2 regions of the Paenibacillus hodogayensis genome follow, and region 2 is predicted to be linked to the other one. Evidence: predicted binding sites of a transcription regulator. Region 2 holds the regulator's gene; the other holds the start of a gene.
What was found. The regulator LexA, encoded in region 2, represses DNA repair genes until DNA is damaged. The targets are predictions, from matches to a motif close to CGAACATATGTTCG.
Positions count from the first base shown of each region.

Region 1 (14,880 bases), on a different contig from region 2:
AAGCCGACGAACAACAGCTTGTCGCCTTCCCGGATGCGGTTTTCCCTGACTGCCTCGGCCAACGCGATCGGGATCGAGGCCGCCGATACGTTGCCGTACTTGTTCAGGTTGATCATGCACTTGTCTTCCGGAAGCTCCAGCCGCTCCAGCGCGGATTGAATAATGCGGATGTTGGCTTGGTGCGGAATAAGCAGGTCGATCTCGCTTTTGTCGATACCGGCCTTGCGCAGCGCTTCCTCGGCCGCGCTTCCCATTATTTTGACGGCGAATTTGAATACTTCCTTGCCCGCCATGTAGATGAATTGCGATTTGGAGTCGAACAGTTCCGGGCTGATCGGATGACGGGAACCGCCTCCGCTCGCCTTCAGCAGCTCGCCGCCGGAGCCGTCCGCGCCCAACTCGAACGATTGGAAACCGCGTCCCTGCGGCACTTCGCCCAGCACAACCGCGCCCGCCCCATCTCCGAACAGGATGCATGTGTTCCGGTCCGTATAATCGGTAATTTTGGACAAGCATTCCGCGCCGATGACAAGCGCGTTGCGGTACATGCCGCCTGCGATCAGCCCCGTCGCGTTAGCCAAGCCGTAAATAAAGCCCGAGCACGCCGCCGACAAGTCGAACGCCGCCGCCTTCTTGGCGCCGAGCCGGCTTTGCACGATACAGGCCGTGGAAGGGAACGACATATCCGGGGTTACCGTGGCCACGATGATTAGATCCAGCTCCTGCGGAGCCAGATTCGCTTGCCGGAGCGCTTCCAGCGCCGCCTCATAAGCCAGATCGGAGGACGCCTGCTCCGCCGAAGCGATGCGCCGCTCGCTCATGCCCGTACGGCTGACGATCCACTCGTCGCTCGTCTCGACCATCTTCTCCAAGTCTTTGTTCGTCAATACGCGTTCCGGCACATACATGCCGGTTCCCAAAATGCCAACCGGTATTCCGTTCATCCTCATCCATCTCGCTTCCTGCTGGTTTCCGTGGAAATCGCCCCGACCAAACCGTTCGACAGAGCGATGCGTGCTTGTCTAACCGCATTTTTAAAAGCATTGGCGTCCGAAGGTCCGTGACATTTCAGCATCAGGCCGTTGATGCCCAGCAACGGAGCGGCTCCATGCTCGCTGTAATCCATTTTTTTCTTAAAGGCGGACAGCCCGGGTTTCAGGATGGCAGCGGCCAGCTTGCTCATAAACGAACGGGTAAATTCGGTTTTGAGCGCTTTGAACACGAATTCCGCCGTTCCCTCCATCGACTTCAGCAAGATGTTGCCGGCAAATCCGTCGCACACGAGCACATCGCAATTGCCGTGCAGCACCTCCCTCGCCTCCACATTGCCGACGAAATGGATCGGTGCCTGCTCCAGCAAAGGATAAGCCGCTTTGGTCAGTTCGTTGCCCTTCCCCGCTTCCGTACCGACGTTCAGCAAGCCGACGCGGGGCTTGGGAAGCCCGTTCACCTTATTGCGGTAAATGCTGCCCATGATCGCGTACTGCAGCAGGTTGTCCGGCGTCGAATCCATGTTGGCGCCGAGATCGAGCGCCAAAAACCCGCTTCCGTCCATCGTCGGCAGCATCGGCGCCAGCGCCGGCCGCTCGATGCCGTCGATTCGGCCGACGACGAGCAAGCCCGTCGCCATCAGCGCGCCGGTATTGCCGGCGGATATCATCGCATCGGCTTCGCCTTCGCGGATCAGCCGGCCGGCCACGACCATCGAAGCGTCCTTCTTGCGACGCACCGCGCGCGCAGGCTCGTCGTCCGCGGCGATCACGTCCGCGGCGTGCAAAATCTTGACGTTGGCCGGCAGCGTTCCCCCGGACAAATGACCGGTTATTTTCCCCTCGTCCCCGACCAGGACGATCTCGACATCGCTCCACTCCTTAGCCGCCAGCAGCGCTCCCGCCACCGTCATCGCTGGGCCATGGTCCCCGCCCATGGCATCAATCGCGATTCGCATGCAGCTCTTCCCCTCTTTCACTCAATTCATTGGCAAACCGGTAAATCAGGAAGTTGCCGTGAAATACCGTTTCCTCCCCGACATAGGTGAACACTTCCACCTTCGCTTTGCCCTTCTGCCCGGAGATCGAACGCACATACGCCTTGGCAATGCATTTCTCCCCCAGCTTGACCGGTCGAATAAACCGGATATCCGCGGCGGCGGTCAACGCCATCTCGTTGTTGACGACAGCGATGGCCAACGAATTCGCCTGCGAAAAAATATGGTGTCCCCGGGCAATTTTCGTACGGGAGAATACGTGCTCCTCCCTCAGCTCGAACATCGAGATCCCGCTCTTGTCCAACTGCAAATCGATGACATCCCCGATAACCTCATGAATCGGCAACGAACGGACTTGGTCGTACGTACGCTCGGCCATCAGTTTCAGGCGCTCCCTCAGCTCCGGAATGCCAAGCTCGAGCCGGTCGAGACGAATGGTCTGGATGCTTACTTTAAAAATGCGGGTAAGCTCCTCATCCGTAACGAACGGGTTTTGGTCTAGCTCTTTGGCCAGCTGTTGCTGGCGTTGACGTTTTGGCATTCTTTCGATTTCGGGCCACCGCCTTTCCGATCTGCGCGAACTCGCTCATTTGCGTTATATGAATCGACCTTATCGATTATTACCAGGTACTAAATGTTAGTATAGAATATTCCGTCCTAAAAAGAAAGGGTGCATCTCCCCAAACGCAGGAGCAGTCGTATTGTTAAAAATCGGCGGCAAATCGAGGCTGCGGGGACCTTTCGCTCGTTGTGCGCGTCAAGCACGCTGTGAAGCAGGAGGACGGCGCTCAACAAGAAAAGGGCACCTCAGCTGAATGAAGTGCCCTTTCATGCGTCGTTTGTTTAATTAAGACTTGACGATCTCTCTGTTCTTGTAAGTGCCGCATACTTTGCATACGCGGTGAGAGAGCTTCAGCTCTCCGCAGTTGTCGCATTTAACCATACCCGGTACGGACAATTTAAAGTGAGTACGGCGTTTGTCGCGGGTTGTTTTCGAAGTTCTCCGAAAAGGAACTGCCATATTCCCACCTCCTTCATCATGCTTTAGAAATCATTGCTTTTTGTCCAGCAACTGCTGCAACACGGCCAATCGCGGATCGATACGCGCTTCCGGAATGGCTGCGGGATCGATATTGAGATTCGCCCCCGTCTCCGGGTTCAAGCCTTTGCATTCGGGCGTACATAACGGAATGTAAGGCAAGCCGAGCAGAACGGTTTCTTCGATAAACGGCATCACATCGACGACCTCTTCATCGATCACGTGCAGATCGTCTTCGTCTACACCCGAGTAGCTTTTGTCGCGCGTAAACCTTTCCCGAAACGGAATAGCCAGCCGCTGTCCGTAATGGCTCAGGCAGCGCGAGCAAACAAATTCGGCGGGCAGCTCCAGCAGCCCGGCGGCCTCGACGACTTGATCGACGGCAGCCACATGCAGCGCGATATGTAGCGGTTCAGCACGCACTATATCGCTATTCTCTTGAAGCAGAAGCCCAATATCGCGGTCTTCGTCGCGACGGACCTGTCCGGATTTGGAGACCAGATCCCGAATGTTTACATGCACGTTAATCACTCCAAACAAACATAGTCTATTATAGCGATTCCGTTCCCGCTTTGTCAACATTTTCAACGCATGATATAGTAGGATTATCCACCCGGGAAGCCGTCAAGTTGGATCACGTCGGCATTTCCCCGGGCGATCCTTGATCAAAGGAGCGCTGCCATTTGAGAACGGTAGGCATTATCGTCGAATATAACCCGTTGCATAACGGTCACGTTTATCATTTCCGGCAAAGTAAAATTGTATCAGAAGCCGATGCCGTCGTCGCCGTCATGAGCGGCAGCTTCCTCCAAAGGGGCGAGCCGGCGCTCGTCAGCAAATGGGCCCGCGCGGAGATGGCGCTCCATATGGGCGCCGATCTGGTCATCGAGCTGCCCGTCGCCTTCTCCGCCCAGCCGGCGGAATGGTTCGCTTTCGGCGCGGTATCCGCGCTCGAGGCGACCGGCGTCGTCGACGCCTTCTGCTTCGGCAGCGAAAGCGGCGACCTCGATCTTCTTCGCTCGGCGGCCCGCGAGCTGCACGCACACGACGGGAGCCGCATCTCCGTGCAGACGAGCCTGGACGACTCCGACGATTCCGCTTCGGAACTCCCGGCTCCCGCTTCGTCTCGGTTCCGCGACTCGATCAGGGACCGACTCAAAAGCGGAATGAGCTATCCCGCCGCATACGCCGCTGCCGCCGGACGTCTGCTCGCCGGGCAGGGAGACGAGGAATGGCTGGCGCAGCCGAACAATACGCTCGGGCTCCACTACCTGCTCGCGTTGGAGCGTCTGCAAGGACGGATGCGCCCTTATACGATTCGTCGCCACAAATCCGGCTATAGCCAGACCGACATTACCGACGAGCGGATCGCCAGCGCAACCGCCCTGCGCAAGCTGCTGGCCGGTCAAGCGGATGTCGGCGCTCTGGAGCCGTTCGTCCCGGATTACACGCTGCGCATTTTGCGCCGCGAGCTTGCGGCCGGGCGCGGTCCGGTGCGTTGGGAGGCGCTGTACGACCCGCTGTTTGCCCGCATCGCGGTGACGCCTCCGTCGGAGCTTGCCGCCTTCGGAGAAGTCGCCGAAGGTCTCGAACACCGTCTGGCGCGCTCTCTCGCCACGGTTCGTCCCGAAGAAGGCGAACGGTTCGAGCAGCTTGTTCAGGCGTTGAAAACGAAACGGTACACCCGAACGAAGCTGCAGCGCTTGTTGACCCGTCTGCTGCTCAACCACCGCAAAGAGCCGCTCTCTCCCGAGCGGCTCGGCGAGGGCGTCCCCTATTTGCGCGTGCTCGGCTTTTCTCCCGTAGGGCAGCAGCTATTGAAGTCCATGCGCCGAACCGCCTCCGTTCCTGTGGTCGTCAAGGCGGCTTCGCTGCGGCACCCGTACCTCGATCTGGACATCCGGGCGTCCACGGTGCACGCTTCCGCCTTTCCCCATCCTGCCCAGGCGGATCTGTTCCGCGATTATGCCGAGCCCCCCGTCCGGCTTGGCTAACGACCGGTTTCCGGTCAAGTTTTCGGCTTCAAGCCTTCCAGATAACGAACCGCCTCGTCCATCGTAGCGATCGGCACGACCTTCATGCCGGTCCCGATCTTCTTCGCTTGGTCGGCGGCATCGGAGGCGTTGGGCACGTCGGCCGCCAGGTTGCATTCGCCTTTTTTGCGGTCCGCCGGCGCGAAGAAAATATCCGCCTTTTCGCGGTCGGCAGCTACGATTTTTTGCCGGATGCCACCGATGGAACATACGTTTCCGCCCGGATCGATGGTACCCGTTCCGGCGATCCGGTACCCTTTGGACAAGTCGCCGGGGGTCAGCTGGTTGAAGATTTCCAGCGAGAACAGCAGTCCGGCCGACGGTCCGCCGATTTCCCCCGCATCGATCGTCACCTTCTTATCTCCCTGGCTGGGAGCGATCTCGAGCAGCTCGGCTGTAGATATACCGAAACCGATGCGGCTGACGCCCGACGGATCGGGCTCTTTGCCGTTCTCCTTGTCGATCGCGCTCAAGTCTTTTAACGTGATGGCCAGCTTTTTCTCCGTTTTGCCGCGTTTGACGGTCACCTCGACCGTTTCATCCGCTTTCCGCGGCTTCAGCTCGGTCAGAATGTCCTCATGCTTGACGATCGGCTTGCCGCCGACCTGCAAGATCTGGTCACCGGGGTGCAAAATGTCGTAGGCCGGGTAGCCTTTCACCGTTTGCATGACGATAACGCCGCGCGAATCGATCGTAAAGGGGATGCCGGCCTGCTTGTAGGCCGCTTGAATCGAGCTGCTTTGCGAATCGAGCATCACATACTCCTGACGCGTCGAATATTCTTCCTCGGAGCTGCCTCTCAGCACATCCTGTTTTTTGCGGATTTCCGCGTTCGAGCTTAGCTTCGCGGCGATATAGCTAAAAATGCTGGAACGGCCCATCGAAACGGTCGTCAGCATGAAAGCACCCTTCTCCTCCTCGTCCCCTCCGGCCACCTGCACCATCGGTTTGAGCTCCTCCGCCGTTCCCGGCTTATAAATGTAGTACGGCACCGGTATGAAATAAAAAGCGTAAGCCAGCGCAAGGGTAATCAGGAACGAGGACAGAAAACCGCGCGTCCATATCCGTTTCGTATGTTCTCTTCGACGACTGTCGATCATGCGTATTCGCTCCTTCCGTGCTGTTGCATGGCTGCCGCAGGCTGTCAGGCTTGGTCTAAAGCGCATCCTCCGCGCGTAAACATGTACCACTGATCGATTTGTCTGGAGGGATGCCGAATGCGGCTCGGGATGTTTCACGCAAGAAGCCGCGAGTATACGGTCGCGCTTGCGATGCTGACGGCCTTGCTGGTGCTCTCGATTTTGTTGTTTCCGGAACGCGCTTTTCAGGCTTCGCTCGGCGGACTGACGGTATGGTGGAACATCGTCTTCCCCTCGCTACTCCCCTTCCTGATGCTGAGCGAGCTGCTCGGCGGATTCGGGGCCGTTCGCGCCATAGGGACCTTGCTGGAGCCGCTGACCCGGCTGCTGTTCCGCATCCCCGGCTGCGGCGGCTGGGCTATCGCGCTTGGAGCCATAGCCGGCCTGCCCGCCGGAGCCGAGGCGGCCGGCAAGCTGCGGCGGGACAACCTCGTCAGCCGGGAAGAAGGAGAACGCATCGTCGCGCTCTCCCACGTGGCCAGCCCTTTTTTCATATTGACCGTTATCGGCGCCGGTTTTATGCACAGCGTCGAGACCGGGGTCATCATCGCTATTGTCCATTACAGCTCCGCTCTTGCAATGGGGCTTCTGCTGCGTCCGTTAGGCTCTCGCCCGCCAACCCATCCGTCCGACGGCACGGGCGCGAAAACACCGTCGCGAACCGGCAATAAGCCCAAATCCGTCTTCGTCCGCGCGCTGACGGACATGCACCGGGCCCGTCTGGAGGATGGGCGTTCGTTGGGCAAGCTACTCGGCGACTCCGTAACCGGCGCCATTCAAACGCTGATGATGATCGGGGGGACCATGATCGTATTCTCCGTCCTGCTCGGCGTTCTGGATACGATCGGAATCGGCCCGCTGCTGGCCCGGCTTGCTTCCGTCCTGGCACCGGAAGCCGCAGCCCCGCTCGATACGGTGCGCAGCCTTCTCTCGGGGATGCTGGAGCTTCATATCGGCACGAATCGGCTCAGCCACTTGGCCGCCCCGGGCGCCGTCACGACCGCCTTGATCGGGGCCGCTTTGGCCTGGAGCGGGCTGGCCGTCCATTTGCAAGTAAAGACGGCCATTCGCCATACCGACCTTCGATATCGTCGCTTCTTGCTGTCCCGCACTATTCATGCCGGGATAGCGGTCGTCATGACGTTTGCGCTGTACCGGCCGCTTTCGACCTGGATGCAGAAGGCGGAGCCGAGCTTTCTGGGCGGATACGCTAACGGCTCGAGCGGTGCGGAAGCACCCTTCCTATCGGCGTGGTCCTCCTGGAGCGCCATACCGGAACGGTTCGCGGGGCTCGGAATCGGCCTGGCCGCCGTCATGCTGTTGTCCCTTCTAATATCGCTCTGGTTCAGACCCGGCCGCACGGCCCGTTAAGGACATCCGGCCTACTGTTCGTCGCCGAGCTTCTCGCGCAGCGCATTTTCCACCTCGATGGGGACCAGGTCGGCTACCGGGCCGTTGTAACGGGCGATTTCCTTGACGATGCTGGAGCTTAAATACGAGTATTGCGGACTTGTCATCATAAAGAAGGTTTCCACGTTATCGTTCAGCTTATGATTCAACGAAGCCATTTGCATTTCCGATTCAAAATCGGAGATCGCGCGCAGCCCTTTGACGATGACGTTTGCTTTCTTTTCCACCACATAGTTGATCAGCAGTCCCCCGAAGCTGTCCACTTCCACGTTCGGAACGCCGCGGGTCGCTTCTTCCAGCAGCTTCGACCGTTCTTCGACCGTGAAGAGCGGATTTTTTTTGCTGTTGTTGAGCACCGCAACGATTACCTTATCGAACACTTTGGCGGCCCGGTGAATAATGTCGAGATGCCCAAACGTGACCGGATCGAAGCTGCCCGGGTAGACCGCAATCGTATAATCGTGCTTGTTCTCGCTCATGCTTCCATCTCCTCATCGGCTTGCCGCACGCTGCGGCGATATATGGATATGGCGGTCTCCCCGTAATCCGTATGTTTGATGCGATCCAAATCCCCGATCCGTTCGCCGAACGCGTTGGCGGCATCGTGCTCCACGACGACCGTGGCCTTCTCCGCCAGCAGCTCCATCTCAAGCATCGTCCCGATCAGCTCGGGTATGGCCGTCATCTTGTAAGGCGGATCCAGAAAGACGAGATCGAAGCGGGTCTCCCGCTTGCCAAGCACCTTCAAGGCTCTAACCGCGTCGTTCCGGTACACCTCGGCTTGCTGTTCCAAGCGGGCTGCCTGCAGATTTGCCCGAACCACGTCTACGCTGCGCTTGTCCGCATCGACGAAAACCGCCGACTCGATCCCCCGGCTCAACGCTTCGATGCCGAGTCCGCCGGTGCCGGCGAACAAATCGAGCGCGCTCCCCCCGGCAAAATACGGCCCGATCATGCTGAAAATAGCTTCCTTCACTTTATCTGTCGTCGGCCTCGTTCCCATGCCCGGCACGGCCTTTAACGGCCTGCCTCTGGCCGACCCGGAAATGACTCTCACCGTCGTCCCCCGTTCCTCTCGTGCAACTGTATGATGTCTGTCAGGCTTTTTTCGGCGGGGCATGTACCCTGTGCTTCGCATGGTACATAAACGAGCAGCGCAACAGGCGTTCCGCTCTCGCAAAACCGCTCCTGCTCCGCGTTTCGTTGACCTGCGCCGAAAGCGCCTTTGCTGCTGCTATCGTATCACATTCTGCAAATAAACCACAAAATTTTACGCAGCGCATGTATAGGTTTTTCCAAATCCGGACATATTGTAGATATCGACATCCAACCAATGTCGTAGACAACCGCGGAGAAGACTTACGTTTCCCCATAAGCTCTTCGTCCGGTTTCTCCTCTCCCATGAGGGGCCCTAGCAATAGGGCCTCGAGACTATTCAGCCGTCATCCCTTGTGGGTGGCGGTTTTTTTTGTGCCCATACTTCCTAAATACACCATCAGACATGAAGCAGGGATTACCCTCCATATGACGAATTGTTCTTTCGGGAGGGGGTTGTCGCATGATCGAAAAATATAAACTCGCCAACGAGCCTGATAAAACGATGTTCGTATTTCCCGCGCTGGCTGGTAAGGTCTATGGCCATATCGTCAAAGATCGGACAGAGAAGGGGCCGGCGAAGCTCGTATTTGAGACTGCCAAGTACGAAACGGTAGAAGCGCTGAAAGCCGACTATCCGGAGGCGAACATCTGAAGCTTGTCCACGGCTACGTGCTCCAATCATCCCATCACCTGCAGGTCGCTATGCATAATGGCCTGAATGTCGAGGTATGGCAACAACAAGGCTAAGATCATACAACAACTACGGACAATTCCTTTGAACGAGATCAATAACGTTGTTATGTAGTATTTGTTAGCGTAATAATAATTTCTGTAATCGATACACTCCAATCTGTAAAAACAAAAAAAGGAACAGCGGGGTAAACCCCAAATCTGTTCCTTTTTACATTGGCTGGACTTACCCTTTAATTTTATGAACAACCTCCGAAACGTACTTGGCAAGTCTCATGCTTATCTCCGATCGCATCACTTCTCTCACTATCCCTATACGCTCCTCATAGCCCCGGCAAACATAACGATAATAAACGACCATGTCCACCTGCTCGTCACCGTGTATCTTAATACTTCTGCGCGACAACTCCCGCCTCAAATCGTACAAGTCCCTGTTTATACTGCTCATGACTACCTCGGCCGACAGCAAGTAGAGCCGTTTCAAGATATTTGTCGAGTTTTTGATATCATCAATGCTTCGCTGGACCATAGTTAGCATGTGAGGCAACAGAACATAGTCCCGGATCATCGTCAACTCTTCGGTCGTCGGGTGCGTAGCCTTTTTGTCTCCGCGAGCCTCGTATTGCTCGATGTGCTCGGGAAGCGCCATTTTTGACTCCCATCGTCCGTTAGCATCCAATTTGCTCATGCCCAATGACCTCCGATTTGTACGGCTCTCTCACGTGCCTGCCCCGTCTCCAGAAGCGACGACGCCCGTATGATTGCTGCCGATCCGTAGCGCTCTTTTATCGTATCGACGGCCCGCTCGCGTCGGATATGGCGTTCGCGGTCGTCAAACAGGTCCAGTTGGTACACATCATCATGGGAAAGGTCGGTGAGTGTGATATGAAGACGCGTGAGCGGCATACGTTGCCAATGCTCCATAAATAGACGGTGTACGGCGGCGCCCACCTCATGCGGCAAATAACTGGGGGTGCGTAACGTTACCTGCCGGCCGAATCCTGACGATCGGTCCCCATCCGTTTCGGCAGCTCCGACCCCGACGACCCGTCCCATATACCCTTGTCGACGGGCGCGTCGGCAGACCTCGATCACCAGCTCCAGCATGATCGGCTCAATCTCGGCAAACGTTTTATACATCCCCCACTTAAGCGCCCGCCCGCAATTGATCACTTTAATCTGACTTCGGATGCCGTTGACCACCGGGCTCGGATCGATACCCCTGGCAGTCTGCCAATAATACTCCGCCTGAATATCGCTCTGCTTGCCCATCTCTCGGCGCATCATCCGTTTAAAGTCTCCCAGATCGAGACGGGCGATCGCTCCGATCGTCGATAATCCCATCCTCGTAAAATGGACGGTCATGCGGCTTGCGACCATAAACATCTGATGCACGGGCAGCTCCCATAAGTCGGACATGTTGTCGCTGTCCAGCCGGTACATGCCGTCGGGACTTTTTTTGGCAAAGTTGTCAGTTGCCATTTTAGCGAGTATTTTGGTCGGGCCGATGCCGACCCTCGACCGAACACCCGTCGCCAATTGCACCCGCGTCTGGATTTGGCGCACGATCTCCTCCGTTGATCCATAGTCAGCGAGCGACCCGGTCACGTCCAAAAACTGCTCGTCGATGCTGTACGGCTCAACCTGATCGGTGATCGATTCGTATATCTCCGAGATAAGCAACGATATGGAAATATACGTCTGCATCCTCGGCCGGATAACGACAAGGTCCGGACACTTTGCCAAAGCCCCGCTTACGCGCTCCGCTGTCGTTACTCCCCTCGCCTTCGCGAGCGGGCAGGCGGCCAATATGATGCCACTACGCCGGGATGGATCGCCAACCGCAACGGGCATATCGTGATACTCTGGATGAGCCGCCTTCTCCACCGATGCGTAGAATGACTGGCAGTCTGCAAGGAAAATCACCCGTTCCCTTTTCATAAGGCACCTCCGAACAAAATACGAACATCTGTTCTTATTATAGAGGTAAATGCGATTTTTATTCAACATGAAAAAAATTACTTGTCTGGGGATAAAAAAAAGAGCAGTGAGGGTAGCCCTCTTGCTCCTTTTCGCGCTGTACTCTTCCTCGATTGCTTCCAATATAAAGGCTTTCTTGGTCGTCCGGACCGTTCTTCCTCTTCATCCATACGTTCCCTGTCGCCTAATGAGAAAGTGATTACTATTGTTGGATTGAACATCGCCGAGATTGAAATTAGTGTGATGACAAGTCAGTGTTTGGGACGACGAATCCTTCCCTCTCCCAATTAGCTCAGGAACTGCCGGCTTGAGCCCGACCCTAATCAAGACCAGAAGGGCGTAGACGGGCAGGGCAGTTCACGACGGACGATGCAAGCATCGAATTAAAGCGCCTTTACCCACAGATTAAGAATTGATGGCGTATTGGCATCAAGCTCTTTACGGAGCTTCTGCCGGAAGAACACGCACCGTAGCTCCTTCAAAGAACGAGCCCTGCAACAAAATATGCTCGTAGGGCTGATGCGGATTGGCTAGACGCCAGAGCATGCGCTCCGCTGCTCTTATGCCGCTTTCCCGAATGCGGATCACCGGTCGCGACAGCTCGGGCATATGCGGCTCCTCCATATGATGCATACTGATGAGCGAGATGTCCTCGGGAATGCGCTTGCCCACCACGCTGCACGCATGATAAATCCAGGCCAGGTCGGTTTTGACTCCGCACAGTAACGCCGTCGGCTGATGAAGCCGCAGCTTCTCGATAAATTGTGTGTTCCATTGCGACTGATTGTCGTAGGCCACCATCTGGTCCTCCGGGCGGAACGACAGTCCAGCCTCAGCCATCGCCTGCCCGAACGCTTGCCAGCGGATGACAAACCCCCGATGTCCCTCCATCCGTCCCACATACATGATGTTGCGGTGTCCGTTGGCATGCAGATAACGCACCGACTGGTGAACAGCCGTCCCGACATCCCAGGCAATGCTGTCCACCGCGGCTGCCGACCCCGGAAAATTAATTAGAATGCGCGGCACCCGCTTTGCCAGCAGGCGTTTCTCCTGAAGCTGCCCGACCATCGGCGCAATAAACAGGCCGTCCATGTAATCCAGCGGATGCAGGGCCTCCCATTCGTCGTAGCTACTGCCTTCCGGAAAAACGTAAGGGACGACAATCGTCTCCATCGCATGCCCGTATTCGGCTAGTTTGCTCTGCAAGCCTCCGATAATGAGTTGATTGATCTCCATCGCCACCGAACGGTCCGGAATGATGAGCGCAAACCGGTACGGTTTGCCTGCGGTATAGAGCGGCACGCGCTCCATCGCATGAACCCGCTCCTGATCCTTGGTCCGGTAGCCCGCCTCCTGAGCCCGCCGGATCACTTCATTACGCGTATCCTCCGACATGCCGGGTAATCCGCGTAATGCCTTGGACACGGTATGCACAGACAACCCCAACTGCTTCGACAAGTCTCTCAAAGTTATGCTTTTCCTTTTCCTCACCGCTTATCCTCTCCTCCACGCCCACCTCAAGCGGCGAAGCCGCGCGTCTTGAATTGTCCGTTACTGTGAACCTCTCCATTTAAAATGTAACTAATTTTCAACTAGAAGAAAAGCTTTTTTTACATTTAAAATGAAATAGAATCAATTTGTCGACAAACTGTGCAGGGGGTATGCGGCCAAGTGCCGCAGCAGCAAACGAGAAAAGGAGGTATTGCTTCATTTGTTCTGCGCTCGCAGCTGAAGATGCGTATCGTATTTCAGAGATGTTTATAGATAGCGTTTTCACTGATGTGTTAGCGCTTACCCGCATCCGGAGGTCAGCGAGTCGGCACCTGTACGCGCCCGACATGTCCATGCAAGCTCTCGGCATTGCCATCATCTTCATTGCTCAGGAGGTTCATCCATGCACAACTCATACAAACGAATCGGTCTGCTGCTCGCTTCCGCTGCGGCTGCCGTATCCTTGGCCGCTTGCAACAGCGGCTCAAAGGAAAGTCAAGGGCAATCCGAAAAGCAGCAGCCCACTGCGCCCAAGGAAGTAGAACTCGTGCTGTATTCGGACGTGGGCGACCCGGAAGAGGAGATCAACCGCGTCTATATCGAGCCGCTGCAAAAAAAATACCCGCATATCAAAATGAAGTACATCCGGGCTGCGGCCAACAGCGGAACGACCATGACGGATATGTTGGCCAGCAACACCAAATTCGATATTTTTTACCACGGCCGCGGCCCGTTCGAAGAAAAACTGGAAGAGTTCAATCTCATGTTCGACATGACGGAGCTCGCCCGCAAGCATCAGATCGATCTCAACCAGTTGGAGCCGACAGCCGTCCAATCCATCAAAGATGCGTTCGGCGGCAAATTGTACGGGGTCCCGGTCACGCTGAACAGCTTGCTCGTCTACTACAACAAAACGCTGTTTGACCAGTTCGGTGTCCCTTATCCGAAGGACGGACTGACTTGGGAAGAAACCTTCGATCTGGCCAAACGCCTGACCCGCTCGGACGGCGAACGTCAGGTGTACGGCTTCGGCATGAACGGCACCGCCCAGTTTGTCGGCATGAGCTCGCTGCCGGCTCCGTTTGTGGACGGCAAGACGAATCAGCCGTCGATCAACAGTGATCCGCGCTGGCAAAAGCTGTTCCAGACGGTATTCGCCAATCCGGTGATGACCGAGACGTTCGCGCTTGCCAAGAAGCTTCCGAACTGGGCATCGTTCAGCAAGGAGCATGAGCTGGCAATGATTTTGTTCACGGCCTCCGTTCCGAATGCGTTCGAAGCCGAACTGAAGGCCATGAACTGGGACATGGTCGCGATGCCAGTGTTTAAGGATGCGCCCAAAGTCGGCTCCCGCACCAATCCGATTTATTTCGGCGTCACCTCGCTCTCAAAAAATCCGGATGCCGCAATGGAAGCCATCAAATTCTGGACATCCAACGAATATCAGCTTGAGATGTCGAAGACCGGCAAACTGATGGCATCGACAAGCAAAGAAGTCAGGGACGCGCTTGGCAAAGAGTCGGCTTTCCCGGACAAAAACTGGGGGGCGATCACGTACTATCCGTTCACGCAGCTGGCCCCGCTGACCAAGTTTGACAACAAAGTGCGCTCTGTATACACGAAGCATTTGAACACGCTTCTCGCCGGTCAAGCCGACCTGAACACCGCAATGCGGCTGATGGAAGAAGAAGCTCAGCAAGTCATCAAGGAAGAACTGAGCAAATAAGGAACATCAAAGAAATAACGCACCTGCCTGATGGCAACCGGACCGATATCAGTGAAAGGCCGGTTGCCATACAGGATGGTAACTTTGTTGATGCTCATTGATGCTTCTAACGGATGAGTTTGGCTACGACTGCTCCTAGAGAGACGCCGACCGCCCCATTGCTAGAATGGGACAGCGGTGTTTTTTTTATTTTGCCAAAATGTCCAAAGACGCTTCCCACCTTCACAATGGTTGGAAGCGTCTTTGCATCTCATTCCAGAGTTAAGCTTGTTCTTCAGTTCGGC
Region 1 covers NZ_BAAAYO010000008.1:296,872-311,751, forward strand. The annotation lists gene ABD796_RS17175 (beta-ketoacyl-ACP synthase III) at 1-944, opposite strand, end outside; gene plsX (phosphate acyltransferase PlsX) at 947-1,948, opposite strand; gene fapR (transcription factor FapR) at 1,932-2,528, opposite strand; gene rpmF (50S ribosomal protein L32) at 2,835-3,008, opposite strand; gene ABD796_RS17195 (YceD family protein) at 3,039-3,548, opposite strand; gene ABD796_RS17200 (tRNA(Met) cytidine acetate ligase) at 3,710-5,020, shown strand; gene ABD796_RS17205 (SepM family pheromone-processing serine protease) at 5,035-6,159, opposite strand; gene ABD796_RS17210 (sporulation protein) at 6,277-7,569, shown strand; gene coaD (pantetheine-phosphate adenylyltransferase) at 7,581-8,087, opposite strand; gene rsmD (16S rRNA (guanine(966)-N(2))-methyltransferase RsmD) at 8,084-8,665, opposite strand; gene ABD796_RS17225 (hypothetical protein) at 9,167-9,358, shown strand; gene ABD796_RS17230 (YhjD family protein) at 9,623-10,084, opposite strand; gene ABD796_RS17235 (DNA polymerase IV) at 10,081-11,337, opposite strand; gene ABD796_RS17240 (LacI family DNA-binding transcriptional regulator) at 11,815-12,870, opposite strand; gene ABD796_RS17245 (ABC transporter substrate-binding protein) at 13,274-14,596, shown strand; gene ABD796_RS17250 (hypothetical protein) at 14,871-14,880, opposite strand, start outside.
Region 1: a site for LexA is predicted at 11,359-11,372, ahead of ABD796_RS17235 (DNA polymerase IV). Genes of this name have one in related genera too.

Region 2 (14,880 bases):
GGCACTGAAGGCGGACAAGAAATACGAGGCGGTATTCGATACGACGGAGGGCAAGTTTACGGTCAGCCTGTTCAACGACACCGCGCCGAAGACGGTCAATAACTTCGTATTCCTGTCCAAGCAAGGCTTTTACGACAACGTCGTGTTCCACCGGATTGTCAAAAGTTTCATGATTCAGACCGGCGACCCGACCGGAACCGGAATGGGCGGACCGGGCTACACGATCGAGGACGAGCTGAAGACGACCCGTAAGTACGATCCAGGCATCGTGGCGATGGCGAATACGGGAAAGCCAAATTCGGGCGGCAGCCAGTTTTTTATTTGCACGGGAGCAACCTGCGCGAACTTGAATCAGAAACCAGGATATGCGATTTTCGGACAAGTGACCTCCGGGATGGATATCGTTCAGAAAATTGCCGCCACGCCGGTGAAGGTCGGAGCGAGCGGGGAGGAAAGCGCCCCTACGAAGGAGGTGAAAATCAACAAAATCGACATATCCGAGAAGTGACGGGCTTTATATGACGATTGGGGAGGTTGAGAGCGAGTTGATTCGAAAATATGCGGATCGAAACGAATGGGGGAAGATCGAGGAAGAGGATATTACGGTCGTATCGGTCCGGACGATCGGATTTTCCGGCACGGTGACGCTGGTGAAGCTGCGCAAGGTGAAGGAGCCATTGTACAAGCAGTACGATCGCAACAAAATCTGTGTCGCGGGGTCCGGCTATACGTGGCTGCAGCTGTTTCCCGAGCACGCGAACTATAACGTGACCTCTATCTACGACGAGCGCAACCGCATCGTGCAGCACACCATCACGATCTGCAAGAGCCAGGGAGTCACGGTCAAAGGCGTTCCTTGGTATGACGATCTGTATCTGAGCCTTGTCGTCCTGCCGAACCGTCAGTTGTTCGTCCTGCATCAGGACCGGCTCGAGGATGCGGTGCGGCGCGGCGAGCTGGCCGAGAAGGACGGCGAGCTGGCATGGCGGACGGCCAATCTGGTGATGGACGAGTACCGGAAAGGCTCGTTCGACTTGCTGCTTGTGGCCGATAAGCATCTGGACGAGCTTGTGAAGGGTGTAAAGTGTTAAAAACGACGCGGCGCCGACTGTTGTCCCTGGCCGCCGTTCTAGTCGCGCTCGGCCTCATCTGGGTCGGCTACATTCAGTGGCTCATTCATGCGGCGCAGTTTCATTCACCGTCCGCACAGGCGCGAACCGCTATCGTGCTAGGGGCGGCGCTTTGGAACGACCGGCCAAGTCCCGGCCTGCGCGAACGGCTGGACCAGGCTTACGCTTTGTATGAGGACCGCAAGGTCGATCGCCTGATCGTATCGGGCGGACTGGACAATAACGGCGCGACCGTCACCGAAGCGGAAGGCATGAAGCGGTATTTGATCGAACGGGGCGTTCCTGCGGATGAGGTTATCGAGGAACCGGAAGCGACGAGTACATACGAAAATCTACTGTTCAGCAAGGCGATTATGGACCGGGAAGGCTGGACCGACCCGATCATCGTGACGCACCAGTACCATGGAGCAAGAGCGGTGGATATAGCCCGCTTCGTCGGCTTTGTTGATCCGGCCGTGGCGCTGACCGACTCGCAGGTGATGTGGATGCCTTGGCACAAGGTGCGAGAGACGCTAGCCTATACGAAATGGATTGTGGACAAGCTGCGGATGAAGCTTGTCGGGTCAGCTTTTTAAGCATTGTTAGACAGCTTGGGAAACGATAAAACAGGCCGAGTGCCCTCAACGACGGTTGAGTCTCTCGGCCTGTTTTTATTGTTCGCCTTGCCAAACTGTGACTTTTAGGGCGCCGTCACGGTCAGGCAATATAACGAATTTTCAATTCGTTTTTGGAGATCGCCACGATTTTCGGTTCCAGCAAATTCGTCTTCTCCTTCAATCTCTCTTTGCCGTTAGGATGCACGACATAAAGCAGCAGACGCAAATAAGTGCGGGTCATCCGGGCGAACCAGCCATTCGGCAAATCGAAGACGGTGAAGCCGAGCTGCTTGGAGCCGCGGTGGATCATCGTAATGCCATATAATCCTTTTACGTGCTGGTATTGCGGGTCGGTAAGCAGCAGCTTGCTGATCTCCGGCATCAGCATGCGGGTTCGGCGGATGAGCTGTGTGGCGAGCTGCACCGAGCTGCGCGAGTCGATTCCTAGCCGGAACAGCGTATAATTGTCCAGATGCATCTCGGCGACCAGATCGCCCTTGCGGATCTGCTCCCCGTCGGGCAGGACGATCGATTGCCGTCCCTGGTATTCGCGGACGCGCAGCTTCACGAGCGGGTTGCCGATATCGACGAGCTTCAGATGGAACAGCTTGACGAAGCAGCGTTCCCAAGCCATCCACGCATTGACGAGCACCCGCTTGAACAGTCCCAGCCGGTGTTTCAGGGAAGAGTTCAGCAGTTCGTCCACACGAACCGGCTCCAGTCCGCGCTGCTTCATGCTCGCCAGCACTTCGTCCAGGGCATTCAGCATGTAGCCGGGAGCGTCCGCATCCGCGCCGAACGTATCTCCGCTGTCGTGCAGCAGTACGACGGAACCTTCGCGGATCCGACTCAGCAGACGGCTTTTCAATTTGGTCCGGCCGACCCGGCTGCGCCAATCTTTCGGCATGACCGACCACAGCACGACCGTGTACGACTTCAGCAGGAACAGGTCGAACACATTGAGAACGCCCCATGGCGGACGGTACACGACCGGCTTCGTTCCGGTAATGGAGGCGACGATGTCCGCCGATCGGTCCGCCTGTTTTCGACGAACGGTCCAGGGGGACATAAACCAGTTCGACTTGTGGGAATAATTATGAATGCCGATCTGATGACCGTCGCGATGAATGCGCTCGATCAAGTCCGGGTATCGCTCGGCTTTGGAGCCGAGAACGAAGAAGGTCGCTTTCGCCCCGTGCCTGCGCAGCAGATCGAGCAGAACCGGCGTGTAGGCCGGGTCCGGACCGTCGTCGAAGGTCAAGGCAACCTGACTGGAGAGCTTTCCTTTGCGAAATACGCCGATAGCGAAAATTCGCGTCGCGATCCAGGGAACGATCATATAAATCCCAATGATAAGCACGAGTGTAAACAGGAGACGTTCCTTCATCATTATCACTCCCTCAGCAGTTAAACCACCCCTGCAAGTTGCTTTTACGTGAAGTCTAACATATGCGCGCGGGAACTTCCAAGTGAAAAATAATTCAAACGAAAACGGACCTTCCCGCGCCGGTTTTAGCCGGTTCTTCATACAAAATTTGGCGAAAACGGCGAACTCGCGATCATAGGACAACTTGTTGCTTTGTACATTATTAGGGTAGCTCGTTGTCTGCACCTTCCAACAGAAGAGGTGATAACCGTTGAACGTTCGTGTCGTTTCCGACAATATGGGCAAGGCTTCGAGGCAAATCAATGTCGTGCTGCGCACCCCCGAGCCGCAGCCGCTAACCGAACCGGAGCCGCAGACTGGCGGCAAGGCGGTTCCCGCCCAGGGGCCATTCGCCGACGTCATGAAAGAGCTGGAGCAAATGGTCGGACTTGACAACGTCAAGGAGCTCGTTTACGAGATCTACGCTCTGCTGCAAATCGGCCAGTATCGGGCGGACGCGGGGCTCGCGTCTACGCAGCAGGTGTACCATATGGTGTTCAAGGGCAATCCCGGCACCGGTAAAACGACGGTAGCCCGCATCGTCGCCAAGCTGTTCCAGACGATGGGTTTGCTGCAAAAAGGTCATTTGATCGAGGTCGAGCGGGCGGATCTGGTCGGCGAGTATATCGGGCATACGGCGCTCAAGACGCGCGAGCTGATCAAGAAGGCGATGGGCGGCATTCTGTTCATCGATGAAGCATACAGTCTGGCCAGGGGCGGCGAGAAAGATTTCGGGAAAGAAGCGATCGATACGCTAGTGAAGGCGATGGAGGACTATAAAAATCAGTTTGTGCTCATTCTGGCAGGCTATTCGGAAGAAATGGACTTTTTTTTGGCAACGAATCCCGGTCTTCCGTCGCGCTTTCCAATTATGATCGAATTTCCCGATTATGCGGTCGATCAGCTGGTACAAATCGCCGAATGTATGGTGAAGGAACGCGATTATACGTTATTGCCGGACAGTGTGATGAAGCTGCGCCAGATGGTTTCGGCAGAGAAAAATCGCTATCCGTCGACGTTCAGCAACGCCCGCTTCGTCCGTAACTTGATGGAGCGCTCCGTGCGTCAACAGGCCGTCCGACTGCTCGGCCAGTATACCTCCTCCTCGCCAGGGAGGCATGAGCTGATGGCGATCCGGCCGGAGGATATGCGGGCGGACAAAAGGGTCGGCATATAGAGTGTGACGGGAATCGCTCATGATTCCGGCTTTGCCGCATTTGCCGGCGCAATGCTATAATACGGTCATCCGCCCGGTCTTGTCCGGTCTGCGGGGAGAAGCTGGGAAGGAAGATGACCATGACGGGAATACGGGCGATTGTACTTGATTTTGACGGACTCATCCTGGATACGGAAACAAACGAATACCACGCTTACGCCGAGACGTACCGGCATTACGGCGCCGAGCTGCCGCTGGAAGTATGGGGTAACGTGATCGGGACGGATATGCTGTCCGTCTTCGATCCTTACGAATATTTGGAGAGTCTGATCGGCCGGGCCGTGGATCGGGAGCAGTTCCGGACGATGAGGCGCAAACGGTTCGACGAGCGGATGGAGCAGGAGGCGCTGCGTCCGGGTGTTACGGACGTACTGGAGCAGGCGAAGCTGCTCGGTTTGCCGATCGGGCTCGCCTCCAGTTCGGGCACCGATTGGATTACGGGGTATATGGACAAGTACGGAATACGCGGTTATTTCTCCGTCATCCGCACCCGCGACCATGTGGCGAAGGTGAAGCCGGACCCGGAACTGTACCGTCAGGCCGTCGAGCAGCTCGGTGTAAAGCCCGGCGAGGCGCTTGCCTTCGAGGATTCGCCTAACGGGGCTTTGGCCGCCTATCGAGCCGGTCTGCATTGCGTGATCGTGCCCAATTCCGTGACGGCGACGCTGCGCTTCGGCGAACACAGCAAACGGATCGATACGATGGACGGACTCCGGCTCGACAGACTGCTGGCCGAGCTACAACCGCGAGGACTTTGAAAACGTTGTATTTCCTGTTTCGCTGGCGGTGAACCTATGGTATAGTATTGTCAGATACTAGCAACAACTGTGAGATGGAGAGTCGCCTTAGTCAGGTCGCCTCGTCCATCGGCCGGACGCGAAGCACAGACCGATTAGGGCTCGATGAGCTAGATGCAGCCGGGTTGCTGAAACGTTCGCGTTCGCGCTGCCAATGTTGTATCCATCGGCCGTCCCCTAATTCGGGGGCGGCTTATTTTATTTTCACATTGCTGGGAGATAGACTTCGCAGAAGCTACGTTCTTGTTACAGCTAGCTTGCGGCTGCCGGATATTCTGCCGCTATTCGCCAACCGTACGGGAGGGAACATGCTGTCATGTATGTCATGCGCTTATTTCGATCGTTTCGGACAACCGCATTCCGCAAAAAAGATACGATGCTTGCGGGACTTGCCCTGCTTATCGGCCTCAGCGCGATGGTCGATTCGATCCCCGACTGGGAAGGAATGGCGGCTTCCTGCCTGCTGGCCGTGCTGCTGATGTCGGCCGTTCATTGGAGCAGGCAGCGCGTTCTGGCTTATACGCTTTGCAGCTTGGCCCTGCTTGTGTACATGACGACGGCCCGGCCGGACCATCTGTTCGTCGCGTTGATTATCGCTTACGTGCTGCTGCTGTTATTCGCCTTCCTCCTTCCCAATCCTCTGTATACTCTTGCAGCCGCGCTTGCGATCGGCACGACCCTGTATCTCTCCGACGAATTTTCGCATGACAGCGAGTGGATCACCCATTTGTTCTTCATCTCGCTCAATGCGGCCGCTTATACGATTCTGGCCTACTATACCCGCAGCCTCGAGCGGGAACGAAACGAATACCGCCACCTGAGCATGATCGACTCGCTGACTGGGCTCGCTTCCTTGCAGCAGACACTGCTGTTCGGACAAAGACTGATCGACGAAGGACATCCGGTGCGGGTGCTCCTGATCGACCTGAACTTTTTCAAGCAAATCAACGATACATACGGTCATATGGTGGGTAATAAGGTCATTCTGCTGGTCGCCGACTACTTGCGGCAGTTGATCAAGCCGTTTAACGGCATCGCCGGTCGGCTGGGCGGGGACGAATTCGTCGTCGTCGTCGAGGATACGGTCCGGCTCGGCAACATCCGTCAAAGGCTGCTGGACGAGCTCAGCGGGCAAACCTTTATTCCCCACGAAGGCGCGGCGCCGGTATCTTTATCATTCTCCGTCGGCGTGTCGGCTACCCGGCCGGAGCGAGATGCCCGTATCGAGGACTTGCTGCACGACGCCGATCTGAATATGTACGAATTCAAGCTGCACCACCGTCTGCCTACGTTTCACGGCAAAACGGCCGATCTGATCGAGCACAACCCGGACCCGATCTGCACGTTTGATCGCAGAGGCAAGCTGATCGCCGTCAATCCGGCGGCCGCCAAACTGCTCGGTCATCCGGCCGATGCGATGACAAGAGGACAGTTTATCGGAATGATTCATCCGCAGGACCGTTCCCGAGCGTTTGCTTCGTTCTCCGAGACATTGAAGGGGGCGCCCGTTCAGCTCGATCTGCGAATGCTTCATCGGGACAGCCATACGGTGCTTGTGCACGTTACGAATATTCCTATTATCGCCGACCATCAGATCGTAGGGATGTATGCGATCGCCAAGGATATGACCGAACAGAAAAAAGCGGAAGAGCTGCTGCGCAACTCCGACCGGCTCGCCGTGACCGGTCAGCTTGCAGCCGGGCTGGCTCACGAAATCCGTAATCCGCTGACCGCTCTGAAAGGATTCATCCAGCTTCTCCAGTCGCAGCAGCAGGCCAATAAAGCGTACTATCCAATCATGCTTACGGAGCTGGAACGCATCAATTTTATCGTCAACGAGTTTCTGCTGCTGTCGCGGCCCCGTCCGGCCAATTTCCGGGAGGCGGATCTGCGTATCGTCATCGAGCATGTGGTCACGCTCCTGGAAACGCAGGCGATTCTGAACAAGGTGCATCTGGTCTTCGAGCAGCCATTGCCGATTCCGCCGATCCGCTGCGACGAGAACCAGATGAAGCAGGTGTTTATCAATATTTTGAAAAATGCGATCGAAGCGATGCCTCATGGAGGCGAGGTGACGATTCGCGCAGCAAAGGCCGGGGACCGGCTTCTGGTGCGGATTGCCGATCAGGGCGGCGGTATTCCGGACGAGCTCATTCAACAGGTGGGCCAGCCTTTTTTTACGACGAAGGAGACGGGAACGGGACTAGGGCTGATGATCTGCCATAACATTATGGAAAATCACGAAGGCAAACTGAAAATCCGCAGCGTACCAAACGAAGGCACGACGGTGGAGCTGGAGCTGCCGTTCTCGCCTTCCGCCGGATCGGGGACATACTAAAAAAGCGGCCCTTTACCAAAATGGCTGCCGGAATATGGTACAATGGCCTTATGCCTCTGTACGGCGAACTGACGATAAAGGAGCTGGAGCTGCAGAATGAAGCAAACGACGCATGAAGTAACGGATGGTCAGACGGACAAAGCCGTCGTGGTCAGTCTGGTGCTGAAAAGCGAACGGCTAACCGAGGACATGGTACAATATTCGCTCGACGAGCTGATCCGCCTGGCGGACAGCGCCGGCGTACAAGTGCTTCATTCAATGGTGCAGACGAAGGATGCGGTGGATTCAAGATGGTTTGTGGGCAAAGGGAAAGTTGAAGAAATCCGTGCCGTCGCCGAGACGCTAGGCGCCAATACGGCTATATTCGACCAGGAGCTGTCCGGGGCCCAAGTTCGCAATCTGGAGCAAGCGCTCGATCTGAAAATTATTGACCGCACCCAGCTTATTCTGGACATCTTCGCGCAGCGAGCCAAAACGCGCGAAGGATATTTGCAGGTCGAGCTGGCCCAGCTCAGCTACTTGCTGCCACGCCTGTCCGGCCACGGCGTCAACTTGTCGCGACTAGGCGGGGGGATCGGCACGCGCGGACCGGGGGAAACGAAGCTGGAGATGGACCGCAGGTACATCCGCAACCGGATCCATGAGCTGCGCGTCTCTCTGCACGAGGTGAAGCGGCATCGCGAGCTGCACCGCGTCAGACGCAAAAAAAGCGGCGTATTCCAGGTCGCGCTCGTCGGTTATACGAATGCGGGCAAATCAACGCTTCTTAACCGGCTGACGCAGGCCGACGTCTATGCCGAGAACCAGCTGTTCGCTACGCTGGACCCGACATCCAGAGCGCTGCAGCTGCCCAACGGACAAGAGGTCGTCCTGACGGATACGGTCGGTTTTATCCAAAACCTGCCGCATGATCTCGTTGCCGCTTTCCGCGCTACGCTGGAGGAAGTATGCGAGGCCGATCTGATCGTTCACGTCGTGGACGGCTCCAGCGATATGCAGGATGCGCAAATGCGCGTCGTCGACGACGTATTGCGCGAACTGGGCGCTCACGGGAAACCGACAATCGTCCTGTTCAACAAATCCGACCTGCAGCAGGACCGCCGAGAGCTGCGGCTCGGAGGTCAAGGCGAGGCGCTGCGGGTGTCGGCATTTTCACCCGACGATATGGAGCGGCTGAAGCTGGCTGTTCAGGAAAGGCTGATGGGGGATACGAGAAGCTTCGTTATTCCTGCCGGACGCGGAGATTTGATCTCGCTCGTCTACCGCGTAGGGGACGTGCTCGGACAGGAAGTCGAAGGGGAGGATATCCGGTTCGACGTCCGACTGAAGCACAACGAGTTCGATAAGCAAGGCACTATGCTTCAGGCGTTTATTGCGCACGAGGCGATACAGCAAGAGGGAGAGAGCTACTGAGATGATCGTACCGGAGAAGATCGCCCGGCTTATGGAATTGGCGGAGGCTCAGGCGGAGCCGAAGCTGAGAGAAATCGACCAACGGGTGGACCGCAATCAATGGAAGGTTATAGAAGCCTTCCAGAAATACAAAGTAAGCGACTATCATTTCGCCGGATCGACCGGCTACGGGTACAACGATCGCGGCCGGGAAGTGCTCGATCTGGTGTATGCCCAAGTGTTTGGGGCGGAGGCCGGACTTGTCCGGCCGCATTTCGCCTCCGGCACCCATACGATCGGCACCGCCCTGTTCGGCGTGCTCCGTCCGGGCGATCTGCTGCTGTACATAACAGGCAAGCCTTACGATACGCTGCATAAAGTGATCGGGAAGCCGGGAGACGGACTGGGCTCTCTGCAGGACTGGGGAGTTCGCTACGGCGAGCTGGCGCTGGCCGAGGACGGTATGCCGGACTGGGACGCTTTAAAGGACAAGCTTCTTAGCGACCCTCCCAAGGTCGTCGGCATTCAGCGTTCGCGCGGCTACGATTGGCGGCCCTCGTATTCGGTGGGTCAAATTGACGAAATGGTCCGCTTCGTGAAGGCTCTTTCGCCGCAGACGATCGTATTCGTCGACAACTGCTACGGGGAATTTACGGAGGAGAAGGAGCCGACCGAGGTCGGCGTCGATCTGATGGCCGGCTCGCTCATTAAAAACCCCGGCGGTGGACTGGCGCCGACAGGGGGCTACATCGTAGGCCGACGCGAGCTGGTCGAGCTGGCCGCTTACCGACATACGGCGCCGGGGATCGGCGGCGAGGTCGGGGCGATGCTAGGCACGACGCGAAACATTTTTCAAGGCTTGTTCCTGGCCCCCCATCTTGTCGGACAAGCGCTCAAAGGGAGCGTCTTCGCCGCGGCGCTTTTCGAGCAGCTTGGTTTTGAAACGAGTCCGCGCTGGAACGACGAGCGGACCGATCTGATTCAAGCAATCCGGTTTACCGGCGCCGAGCATTTGATCGCATTCGTGCAAGGCATTCAGAAGGCGGCTGCGGTCGATTCCCACGTCGTGCCCGAGCCATGGGACATGCCGGGATACGAGCATCCGGTCATTATGGCCGCCGGCACGTTCATTCAAGGGGGCAGCCTGGAGCTGTCAGCCGATGCGCCGATTCGTTCCCCGTATATCGCTTACATGCAAGGTGGGCTTACTTACGCTCATGTGAAGTGGGGGGTCATCAAGGCTTTGTCGAATATGATCGACAAAGAGCTTCTGTAAGTGAATCAGGGGATAGGCGCATTCAACCGTGAAGTCCGAGCTCAGAAGATAATTGCGATTTTCCTGTAATTAAACCTAACATGCATTGACATGTTTGTGTCCGATATGTACAATTAAGTTATCCTCTACATGTTGGAGTGGTGTAAAGTGAGCGATGAAATCCGCCGTAATATGGCATTGTTCTCCATCGGCTCGGTCATGAAGCTGACTGATCTGACCGCCCGGCAAATCCGTTATTACGAACAGCATGAATTGATCGTCCCGGCGCGAACCGATGGCAATCAACGGTTGTTTTCGTTTAACGATGTGGAACGGCTGCTTCAGATCAAGGCACTGATCGAGAAGGGCGTCAACATTGCCGGCATCAAGCAAGTGCTTAATCCCGTATCCAAAGACTCCGAGGACGCGACGGTTATTACCGACCAGTCCGGAGTGAAGCGCAAGGAGCTGGACGACGCGCAGCTGCACAAGATGCTTAAGCGCGAGCTGTTGACCGGCAATCGCCGGGGTAAAGTATCCCTTATTCAAGGCGAGCTTTCGCGGTTTTTAAATCATAAGTCATAAGGAGGAGTTGTACGATGACTCAATCGAACTACACGAAGGAAGACATTTTGCGAATTGCCAAAGAGGAAAATGTCCGCTTTATTCGGCTGCAATTTACCGACCTGCTCGGCACGATCAAAAACGTGGAAATTCCGCTCAGCCAGCTGGAAAAAGCGCTTGATAACAAGATGATGTTCGATGGCTCCTCTATTGAAGGCTATGTGCGCATCGAAGAATCGGACATGTATTTGTACCCGGATCTGGCCACCTGGGTCATCTTCCCTTGGGTTGCCGAGGATCGCGTAGCCCGTCTGATCTGTGATATCTATTTGCCGGACGGCCGTCCGTTCCCTGGCGATCCGCGCGGCATTCTGAAGCGGGCGTTGAAGGAAGCGGAGGATATGGGCTATACGGCCATGAACGTTGGTCCGGAGCCGGAATTTTTCCTGTTCAAGACCGACGAGAAGGGTAATCCGACAACGGAGCTGAACGACCAAGGCGGTTACTTCGACTTGGCGCCTACCGATCTCGGCGAGAACTGTCGCCGCGAAATCGTGTTGACTCTGGAGGAGATGGGCTTTGAAATCGAAGCCTCCCATCACGAAGTTGCTCCGGGCCAGCACGAAATCGATTTTAAGTATGCGGACGCCATCAAGGCGGCCGACCAGATTCAGACGTTCAAGCTCGTCGTGAAGACGATCGCCAGACAGCACGGCCTGCATGCAACCTTCATGCCTAAGCCGCTGTTCGGCGTCAACGGCTCGGGCATGCACTGCCATCAATCGCTGTTCCAGGGCAGCACGAATTCATTTTTCGACGACAGCGACAAGCTCGGATTGAGCGAAACGGCCCGCCATTATATGGCAGGGGTGCTCAAGCATGCCCGCGCGTTCGCAGCGATCACAAACCCGACCGTCAATTCGTACAAACGGCTTGTTCCCGGCTATGAAGCCCCGTGCTACGTAGCATGGTCGGCGAGCAATCGCAGTCCGATGATCCGGATACCGGCTTCCCGCGGCTTAAGCACCCGCGTAGAGGTGCGCAACCCCGATCCGGCGGCCAACCCTTACCTGGCGCTTGCGGTTATGCTGAAGGCCGGCTTGGACGGCATTCAGAACAAAACGGTGCTGCCGGCCCCGGTCGACCGCAATATCTATGTCATGACCGAAGAAGAGCGGGAAGATCAAGGCATTCCGAGCTTGCCGGCCGATCTTCGCGAAGCGCTGATCGAGCTGCTGAGCGACGAAGTGATCTGCGACGCCCTCGGCGAGCACGCGCTTTCTCACTTCGTAGAGCTTAAGGAAATCGAGTGGGACATGTACCGCACCCAGATTCACGCTTGGGAACGCGATCAGTACATGACGTTGTACTAAGAGCGGAAACCTTTATCGCATAAGCAATAGCGGGGGGATCCTTTTGGGGCATGCTACCGCATTCAAGACCTGTCGCAGGTGGGGCCCCTGAATGCCACCACCATTGTTCCTTTCGAATCGCGAGACTCGAACTAAATTAAGCAGCCCTTGAAAAAAGTGCCTCCACGCTACGGAGGCGCTTTTTTTCACTTGGACGAGGCAGACATGATCGCTTCGACGTCGTAAATTCGTAATACCGTAACCAAAGGAAGGCTATTTCTGGCTAACATTTTGTGCTGCGAACGATAGGGCTCCTATCCGTATAGGGCATTCGTCCAAACCATTTCGATTTTCGCTCATACTATGTGATTGTAGTTAAAAAGAAGGTAGGTGACAAAATGTCTGATGTTGGTGGATTCGGCGGCGGCTTCAGCTGCGGAGGCGGCGGGCTGTGGACGAGTACGGGCGTTATCCTTGTTCTCTTCATCCTTCTGGTAATCATTTCGAGAGCGTTTATTTAATCGCAGCCCGCTGTACATCAGTACCCCCTGCCATGCTTATGGCAGGGGATTTTTTAGTTGGAAAGAGTCCGCGGTGTTGTGGGAACGAACCCGCAGGCTTCCATCCATATAAAAACAGCCCTCCCGATTCGATGCGGAGGGCTGCTTGCTGTTGTCTCAATGAATATCGCGGAACAGGCCGATCACTTTGCCGAGAATGGTGACGTTACGAAGCCGGATCGGGTCCATGGCCGGGTTTTCCGGCTGGAGCCGGATATGGTCGCGTTCCCGGTAGAACGTCTTCACGGTCGCTTCGTCGTCCTCGGTCATCGCCACGACGATATCTCCGTTGTTCGCGGTCGGCTGCTGCTTGACAATGACGTAATCGTTATGGTGAATGCCGGCATCGATCATGCTTTCTCCGACAACCCGCAGCATGAAGACGTTATGATCGCCTACGAAGTGGCTGGGAAGCGGGAAATATTCCTCGATGTTCTCGGTTGCCGTAATCGGCACCCCGGCGGTAACTTTCCCGATGAGCGGGACGCGCGCGATAGAGAAAGAGAAGGCGGACAACGAATCGTCATGTCCCAATATCTCGATCGCCCGGGGCTTCGTCGGGTCCCTACGAATGAGCCCTTTCCTTTCCAGACGGTCCAGATGGCCGTGAACCGTGGAGCTGGACGCAAGCCCTACGGCTTCGCCGATTTCCCGCACGGAAGGGGGATAGCCTTTATCGCGCACTTCGTTCTTAATAAAATCGAGTATCGCTTGTTGGCGATTGGAAACCTTGCTCACGATCATCACTCCAATACGGACATGTTATATTGGGTAAATTATACCACAGAACCGGAGTTCGTACAAACATAAGTTCGATTTTTCCCGATAAAATACGAACATGCGAACGCTTGTTCGAAAATCATTGACGCGAATATACGTTCGTGTTAATCTGATACCAGAACAAGTGTTTGGGGAGGTAATTCCAATGTCCAACTCTTTTATGTACATTCCAAGCGATTTCCATCGCAGCACTCATACAGCCGCCGGCTCCGCGGCGGGCCGGTCTCGTACCGTTTCCCGTCCGTCTTCGAACCGTTTCGAAGCTGTCCGGGCGGTCGTCGTCCGCCTCAAGGTGCGACTGCTGGCGGCCGCCGCAGCGCTTCTGTTGTGCGTCGGCATTGCCGCCGTGCTTTCCGCCGTGATCGGCGACGGCGAAGTGCAGGCTGGGGCTATTCGAACGTACGAACATGTCGTCGTTCAGCCTGGCGACTCCTTATGGTCGATTGCGGAGGGCCGCGCCAAGAAGAGCGAGGATATACGCGTTTATATCGAAAAGCTGAAGAAGGTTAACGGCTTGTCCTCGTCTGCCGTTCGCGCCGGCCAGGTGCTGCAGCTGCCTCAATAAACGGATATTTCTCCATCCTATCGAAGGCAATCGATTCCCGCCCGGACACGCTCCGGGCTTTTGCGCGTTTGCTCCGCTTTCCTTGACAATCGGCTCGGAACCATGCAAAGTAGAAGTAACCGACACAAGGAGGCCGAACATGATTACCGAACAAATGATTGCCCGCATCAACGAGCTTGCCAAAAAGGCGAACACCGTCGGCTTGACGGACGAAGAGCTGGAAGAACGCAACGAATTGCGCAAGCGGTATATCGATGCGTTCAAAACGTCGCTCCGGGCGCAGCTTGATTCGATCGAATTCGTGGACGGCGACCAAGGGGCCGGCCCTGATAAAAAGCCTCATTAGAACGGAGGAGCCGCATGTCCCGAAAATGGGAACGCATGGTGCAAAAAAACAGCAAGGATATTAACAGCCGCCGGAAGAAAACCGGTCATACACCGATATCGGTGTCGGCACAGGAGCAAATGGATGTCTACAAGGGAAGAAGCTGGTTTTTGCCCGCTCTGCTTGTAGCCTGTTCGCTCTTCTTCGCAATCGTCTCGGTCATGCTGTACGAATCGCAGTCGTTGTACTGGATTACCGTACTCGGCTACATGGTGCTGGGGGTCATGTACTTCTTGCGCAGACCGTATATCAAGATCGGCAAGCAAAAGCTCGCCACCCGGCGCATGGGCATGGATAAAGTGTTCGGAGCCGATGAGATCGAATCGATCTCGGTGCAGAGCGGGAGCGTGGCGATTCAGCTGAAAGGAAAACGGACGCGCTGGGTATTGTCCAAGTTTCAGAGCTTGTACGACATACCGGCTATTGCTGCGCGGCTGAAGAAGTTCGCCGAACATAACGGAATCGCTTATAAAGAAGAAGCGGCTTAATGGGGATAAAGGGGAGAAACGGTTCATGGCTATTCA
Region 2 covers NZ_BAAAYO010000006.1:236,198-251,077, reverse strand. The annotation lists gene ABD796_RS12270 (peptidylprolyl isomerase) at 1-508, shown strand, start outside; gene ABD796_RS12265 (ribonuclease FAU-1 family protein) at 546-1,091, shown strand; gene ABD796_RS12260 (SanA/YdcF family protein) at 1,085-1,705, shown strand; gene ABD796_RS12255 (polysaccharide deacetylase family protein) at 1,827-3,113, opposite strand; gene ABD796_RS12250 (AAA family ATPase) at 3,391-4,329, shown strand; gene ABD796_RS12245 (HAD family hydrolase) at 4,449-5,126, shown strand; gene ABD796_RS12240 (diguanylate cyclase domain-containing protein) at 5,482-7,503, shown strand; gene hflX (GTPase HflX) at 7,600-8,916, shown strand; gene ABD796_RS12230 (methionine gamma-lyase family protein) at 8,918-10,171, shown strand; gene ABD796_RS12225 (MerR family transcriptional regulator) at 10,319-10,735, shown strand; gene glnA (type I glutamate--ammonia ligase) at 10,750-12,087, shown strand; gene ABD796_RS12215 (hypothetical protein) at 12,423-12,605, opposite strand; gene lexA (transcriptional repressor LexA) at 12,744-13,364, opposite strand; gene ABD796_RS12205 (LysM peptidoglycan-binding domain-containing protein) at 13,552-13,971, shown strand; gene ABD796_RS12200 (DUF896 domain-containing protein) at 14,111-14,317, shown strand; gene ABD796_RS12195 (hypothetical protein) at 14,332-14,844, shown strand; gene ABD796_RS12190 (HAD family hydrolase) at 14,870-14,880, shown strand, end outside.